DNA from 2 places in the Pseudoalteromonas sp. JB197 genome. Region 2 is predicted to be linked to the other one. Evidence: predicted binding sites of a transcription regulator. Region 2 holds the regulator's gene; the other holds the start of a gene.

Region 1 (3,436 bases), 590 kb from region 2:
TCTGAGCCGGATCAATCAGTGTAACTAGCTTTACAGCTAACTTACTACTCACACTAGCCGTTGCATAATATTGCAGCGGCTTTTTTGTATCTGCAATATTGTTATTCGTTAAATTAAGCTGGCTAATTAAGTAATGAACTCGCTTAGCAATCGCTGCACCTGAATCAAGTAGCTGCACTTTCCTATTAAAGTACTGACTAATCGGCTCTGCCAAAATAGGAAAATGCGTACAGCCTAATACTAATACATCTATAGACTGATCTATGTTTAAACGATCGAGTTCTTGGTGCAGTTTAGTTGTATCTAAACTTTGTTCAAAAAACAGACGCTCGGCTAAAGTAACTAGTTCAACGCTACTATATAAGCTAACTGCTATATTGTTGGTATGTTCTTGTATGAGTGTGCGCGTATAGGGACTTGATATAGTTGCTGGAGTTGCCAGTAGGCCGATATGTTTAGATTGTGTAAGTTGCGCAGCAGGTTTTATCGCCGGTACCACCCCCACTATAGGAATAGTAGTAATTTGGCGCACTGCCCCAAGCGCAGAAGTAGAGGCGGTGTTACATGCAATAACAATTAAATCTACATTAAGCGCTTGCTGGTTAATAAAGTGAATGAGTGCGCATAAGCGGTTAATAATCGTTTGCTGTGACTGAGCGCCGTATGGCAATAGCGCATTATCCATAAAATAGCTGTATTGCGCATCTGGAATACTTTGCTGAATATGTTCAAGTACCGTAGTACCACCAATACCTGAATCAAAAACCATTATGTGCGCTGACAAACTACTGTCCTTACTCTAAGTTAAGAACGGCAGTTTGCCATGTGATTTTTATAAAAGAAAGTAGTTTAGTGGTACAACTATTGTTGATTGGCTAGCTCGTCCGTTGCTGCATTTAATTGATTAAGGTTTTCGAACATAGCTTTGGTGTAATCTACCAATTTATCTATTTCTGCTTGATCTTGATTTAACCACTGCACAATACCCGATAACTGGTTTTGTATGCCCAGCTCTGTGGCTTTATTAAACACAGCTTTTAAGTCGTCGTTAAACGGCGCTAATTTATCAGCTACTGCTTTTTCAGGAACTGGCTTGTACTCTTCGTAACCTTTAACTGTAGCGACTGTTTTGGTTTGTCGTAAATCCATTGAAAAAGCCACCAGCTGTTCGTTGCCTAAGCTTAGTGCTTGCGCCTCTTCAAATGCTTTGTCTAAGTCTCCACTGAAAAAGGTGCTACTTACACTTTGTAAGTCAGCCATTAGCTCATTAATCGCCTTTTGTTCATTCTCATTTAAATCGCCATTAACCGACATAGAAAATGACAACTCACGAGACTGCGACGACTCACTTACAAAAGATTCACTATTCCCATTTTGCTGATAACGACTGGCTGATTGTGACTCATAAGCATCAGCAAAACTAATACTCACTTCGTCTCCTTCGGCGGTAGTAAATTTATATTCTGCTTTGTTACTTAAACTTGCATACTGAGCTTGGCTAACAGAGACACTGGCGGGTTTAGGATTAAATAAATCGTCTTCAAATTTGTCCAGGCCATTAAATATGCCTTCTTTAGATTTATTAATACCCTGTGCGATATCGTCGTTAAACACGCCATTGCCTTTTAATTCATCAACCGCGTCATCAATCCCTATTTGCACACCTTTTCGAGCATCACCTAACATACCTTTGAGTTTTTCATCGTCGGCACCATTGGCTTTTGCTTTACGTACTGCACTGGTAACGAAGTCTAAAACATTTTTAACGATTTCATCAAAATCAAAAAGCGGTTTATCTTTTTTCGGCTCACTTATCGGTAAGCCAAGAGCTTGAGCCATTTTGTCACCGAGCACTTTGGCAGCAAGTTCTTTACCGCGCTGCTGATAGTTATCTTGAGGCGACTGTATTGTAGGTTGCTGTAAAGCCCCTTTATTACCGTATTTATTAATATTGTGGTTTGGAACAAAGCCAAAGTTACCGATTTTCATGATCCGACTCCTATCTATGCTTGCCTTACTTATCGGCACTGTAAGTTATTTCTGTAGCTAGATGCTCAAAAAAAAACCAATATATATTTCATCAAAACTAGACAAATACATCTCGCTCCCTACAATAGCGCCGATAAACAGCTCTCAAAGATAAGGTTATAGCGTTAATGGCAGTTATTAAAATAGACACCTCACAGTACGATGCGCAGTTAAGCGAAAAAGAACAGCGTATTGCTGCCCAATTTCAACGTTTTGGTGTGGATAAACTTGAGGTATTTAGCTCAGAGCCGATTAGCTACCGCCAACGCGCTGAGTTTAGAGTATGGCACGATGGTGACGATCTGTTTCATATAATGTTTGATCAACAAACTAAAGACAAAATTCGCGTTGATAGCTTTGACCCTGCCGCTCCTTTGGTAGGTGAAGTGATGCAAGTAATGATTGATAATTTAAAGTCGTGTGAAATTTTGCGTCGTAAACTATTTCAGATTGATTACTTATCTACGCTAAGCGGTGAGATTTTAGTGAGTCTGTTATATCACAAGCCACTTGATGAGCATTGGCTGAGTGAAATTAACGCGCTTAAAGAAAAGTTAAGCAATAAGTATAAAATTGACTTTATTGGCCGTGCCCGCAAACAAAAAGAAATGCTTGGTGATGACTACGTTACCGAACGCTTAAACGTGAATGGCCAAGAACTAATATATCAGCAGGTAGAAAACAGCTTTACCCAGCCAAATGCCAAAGTAAATATTAAAATGCTAGAGTGGGCGCAAGACTTATGTAAGCCACTTAAAAATGATTTACTTGAACTTTATTGTGGCAACGGTAACTTTTCTATTGCGTTAGCGGGTTCGTTTAATAAAGTGCTGGCAACCGAAATATCAAAGTCGTCGGTACACTCAGCGCAGTACAATATAGCGCAAAACAAAGTTGCCAATTTAGATATTATTCGTATGTCGAGCGAAGAGTTTACTCAAGCCATGAATGGCGAGCGTAGTTTTTCTCGCTTAGAAGGTATAGATTTAAACAGCTACAATTGTCAAACCATTTTAGTTGATCCGCCACGTGCCGGTATGGATACTCTAACGTGTGACTTAGTAGCAAATTACGAAAGTATTATTTATATTTCGTGTAACCCAGAGACACTAGAGCGCGACCTTGATCACTTAACCCGCACCCATGAAGTTAAACGCTTTGCGATTTTTGATCAATTCCCTTATACGCACCATATTGAGTCGGGTGTATTTTTACAAAAAAAGAATATTTAAAATTACCAGCTAAAAATTACCCATAAAAAAAGCTCCTTAGGAGCTTTTTTTATGGGATTAACTTTACTTGCTTGCCAAGTAGTTAATTAATTTAGTGATATCTGCTGGTTCGCTAATACCCGATTCGCGGCCTAGAAGTAGTTTGTACTTACCATTTACGATAAAAGTAGGTACGC
Region 2 (3,436 bases):
CCTCAACTAAAAAATCTTGTAATATATCTTCATCGACTTCAAAGCTCATGCAGTTACTCTCCTATTAAAAGCCCAAACTTGATAAAAGATCATCAACTTCATCTTGATCAGATACAACATCATTTCGCGATTCTTTATCAATTATAGGACCTTCTGGGCCTGCTAATGTTTGTTCTGTAATCGAATCTGATATATTTTGTTGCTCTACTATATTGGCATCATTTTCATCTTGCGCAGCAAACGCAGTTAACAGATGAATTAAACTCTCTTCAACTTCGCGTACCAGCTCAATAACGCGGCGAATTACTTGCCCGGTTAGATCTTGGTAATCTTGAGCCATTAATACATTGGTCATTAATGCTTGCAACTCATCGGTTTTATGATGAGAGCTATTCATAAACTTATTAACGCTATGACACAGTGTTTTAAATTCACCCAGCTCAAGTTCACGATTCATTAAGCGATCCCACGTCGGCTTGATGTGCGATACTTCATCGGCTAACTGTCGTGCTATGGGTAGACTTGCTTCAACTGCATCCATAGTTTTATTAGCAGCACTTTCTGTCATTTCTATGACATAGTTAAGTCGCTTTTTAGCATCAGGAATAGCTTCAGTAGTCAAATCGGCTAAACGCGTATCAAGCTCAAACCCTTTTAATGATTCATGTAACTGACGCGTTAATTTACCAACTTCAGCAAATAATTTTGATTGCTCCTGAGAGGCAGTCTCTAAAATTAATTGATTCGCTTTGTGTTGCTCACCGTTTTCTAAAAAAGTGACCAGCTGACGTGCTTGTTCTAAAGTAATATGAGGCGCAGCAATTGCTGACATAAGCCTCTCCCTCTTATTAACCTAAGCGTTCGAACACTTTTTCTAATTTAGTTTTTAATGTACCTGCAGTAAATGGCTTAACAATATAACCGTTAACACCTGCTTGAGCTGCCGCAATAATTTGCTCTTTTTTAGCTTCTGCAGTAACCATTAAAACCGGAAGATGCTTTAATTTATCATCCGCGCGTATTGCTCTTAACAAGTCAATACCTTGCATGCCAGGCATATTCCAATCTGTTACCACAAAATCAAAAACTTGATTTTGTAACATAGGCAAAGCAGTCGAACCATCATCTGCTTCATGGACATTGGTAAATCCTAAATCACGCAACAGGTTTTTAATAATACGTCTCATAGTTGAAAAATCATCAACTACTAGAATTTTTATGTTTTTATTCAAAACATCCTCCAGTGAGGCCTAAACCTTTATTTACTTACTTCTAATTTATCCAGTCATTGATTTTTGCTTTTAGCTTAATCATCGCCTGACCATGTATCTGACTTACACGCGACTCACTTACATCGAGTATCTGTCCAATTTCTTTTAAATTCATTTCATCGTTATAGTACAAAGAAAGTACCATAGCATCTCGCTCTGGCAATGATTTAATTGCATTTAATAATGATTCATTAAAACGCTCATTTTTAACGTTATTAAAGGGTTTGTCTAGTGCTAAATCATGCCCAACGGGGGTTATGACATCTTCATCAATTCCTAAGTCTTCAATACCTAGAATTTTACTTGAATTAACATCGGTTAAAATTTGATGATATTGCTCTAACGTTATCTCAAGCTTTTGAGCAACTTCGCTGTCTTTGGGTTCACGATTGAGACTGTATTCCAGCTCAGAAATAACTTGCATTACTTGACGACTTTTACGATACACTGAACGTGGAGCCCAGTCTCCACGGCGCATTTCATCAAGCATAGCGCCCCGAATACGAATACCCGCAAAGGTTTCAAAACTAGCGCCTTTAGTGGCATCAAAGTTTTTTGACGCCTCTATTAATCCTATCATTCCTGATTGAATTAAATCATCGAGTTGTACACTAGGGGGTAAACGAGCAATTAAATGACATGCTACTTTTTTTACTAATGAAGCATGCTTTTCAACAATCATATTTAAATTTTGTGTTGATTCATATCCCATAGCTCTATTCACCAATGTAGTCATAGTTAGCCGTTAACGAGTTTCTCAATGAAAAATTCTAAATGACCCGAAGGCTGGTTCGGTATTGGCCACTTTGTTATTCTTGTTGCTAATGTTTTAAAGGCAAGTGCAGCTGGAGAACTAGGAAACAGTTCAACAATTACTTTTTGACGACGTGTTGCTTTGCGCATATTTTCATCATAAGGAACGGTTGCAACCAGCTCCATTGATATATCTAAAAATCGGTCTGTAACCTTTGATAGCTTTGCAAATAACTCTTGCCCTTCGCGTAATGAACGCACCATGTTGGCAACAATTTTAAATTTATACACGCCATGTTCGCGGCTTAATACTTTGATCAGTGCATAGGCATCGGTTATTGAGGTAGGCTCATCACATACCACAACCAAAACATCTTGTGCAGCACGCGAGAAGCTCAGTACCATATCCGATATACCGGCAGCAGTATCAACTACTAATATATCAAAATCAGTATTGAGTTCACTAAATGCGCGAATAAGCCCAGCATGCTCTGCAGGCGACAATTCAACCATACTTTGCGAACCCGAAGTCGCTGGTACTATTTTTATCCCAGCGGGGCCTTCTACTAATATTTCATCAAGCTCACATTCGCCTGATAACACATGCGATAAATTACGCTCAACACGCAGCCCAAGCATCACATCACAATTGGCTAAACCCAAATCAGCATCAAGAACTAGCACTCGCTTACCTTGCTGACCTAAAGCGATCGCAGTATTTAACGATACATTTGTTTTTCCAACCCCACCTTTACCGCCAGTGACGGCGATAACCTTAACGCCGTTATTATTATTTTTGCTCATTTTACGCAGGCCGCTTGCTTGATCTAATACTGTGTTAATCATACATCTCTACTGTGCTCGACGCCACTGATTGGTGTCGTGAATGTTGTACTTTTGTTCTCTTTAAATATAATTGCTCAGCTTTTTTCACTAGTTTTTCTGCATTTGCAACTCGAATATCTTCAGGTACTCGTTGACCATTAGTAAGATACCCTATTGGCAAGCGATTTTGAATCGCAATACTAATTATCTCGCCTAAACTTAATGATTCGTCGAGTTTAGTGAAAATACAACCGCTTAACTGTACTTTTTTAAAGTGTCTTACGGTTTCTTGTAGCACATTTATTTGCGCAGTGGCACTTAATACTAAGTAATTACGAATATCCACACGCTGATTACGCATTAAGGTATTTAACTGCTCAGTTAAACGTAAATCACGTTGGCTCATACCTGCGGTATCTATAAGTACTAAGCGCTTGTTACGTAAATGATATAACACTTCAGCTAGTTCGTTCGCATCTTTAACTTGCTTAACCCCACAGCCAATAATACGGCCATACGTTGCAAGCTGCTCGTAAGCACCAATTCTGTATGTATCGGTAGTAATTAGCGCTACTTTATCAGCACCA

The links. Region 2 encodes FliA, which starts transcription of late flagellar genes. Its sites were predicted from a motif close to CTAAAGNTNNNNNNNNNNNNGCCGATA; they were not measured.
Region 1: the regulator FliA is predicted to act here: its motif matches at 2,020-2,046, upstream of CIK86_RS11940 (DUF5610 domain-containing protein).

The regions. Positions count from the first base shown of each region.
Region 1 covers NZ_NRGZ01000001.1:2,519,096-2,522,531, forward strand. The annotation lists gene CIK86_RS11930 (RNA-binding protein) at 1-24, shown strand, start outside; gene murI (glutamate racemase) at 1-784, opposite strand, end outside; gene CIK86_RS11940 (DUF5610 domain-containing protein) at 862-1,989, opposite strand; gene trmA (tRNA (uridine(54)-C5)-methyltransferase TrmA) at 2,157-3,260, shown strand; gene CIK86_RS11950 (thiol:disulfide interchange protein DsbA/DsbL) at 3,324-3,436, opposite strand, start outside.
Region 2 covers NZ_NRGZ01000001.1:1,930,524-1,933,959, forward strand. The annotation lists gene CIK86_RS09145 (chemotaxis protein CheA) at 1-49, opposite strand, end outside; gene CIK86_RS09150 (protein phosphatase CheZ) at 65-832, opposite strand; gene cheY (chemotaxis response regulator CheY) at 849-1,232, opposite strand; gene CIK86_RS09160 (RNA polymerase sigma factor FliA) at 1,273-1,983, opposite strand; gene CIK86_RS09165 (MinD/ParA family protein) at 2,010-2,870, opposite strand; gene flhF (flagellar biosynthesis protein FlhF) at 2,863-3,436, opposite strand, start outside.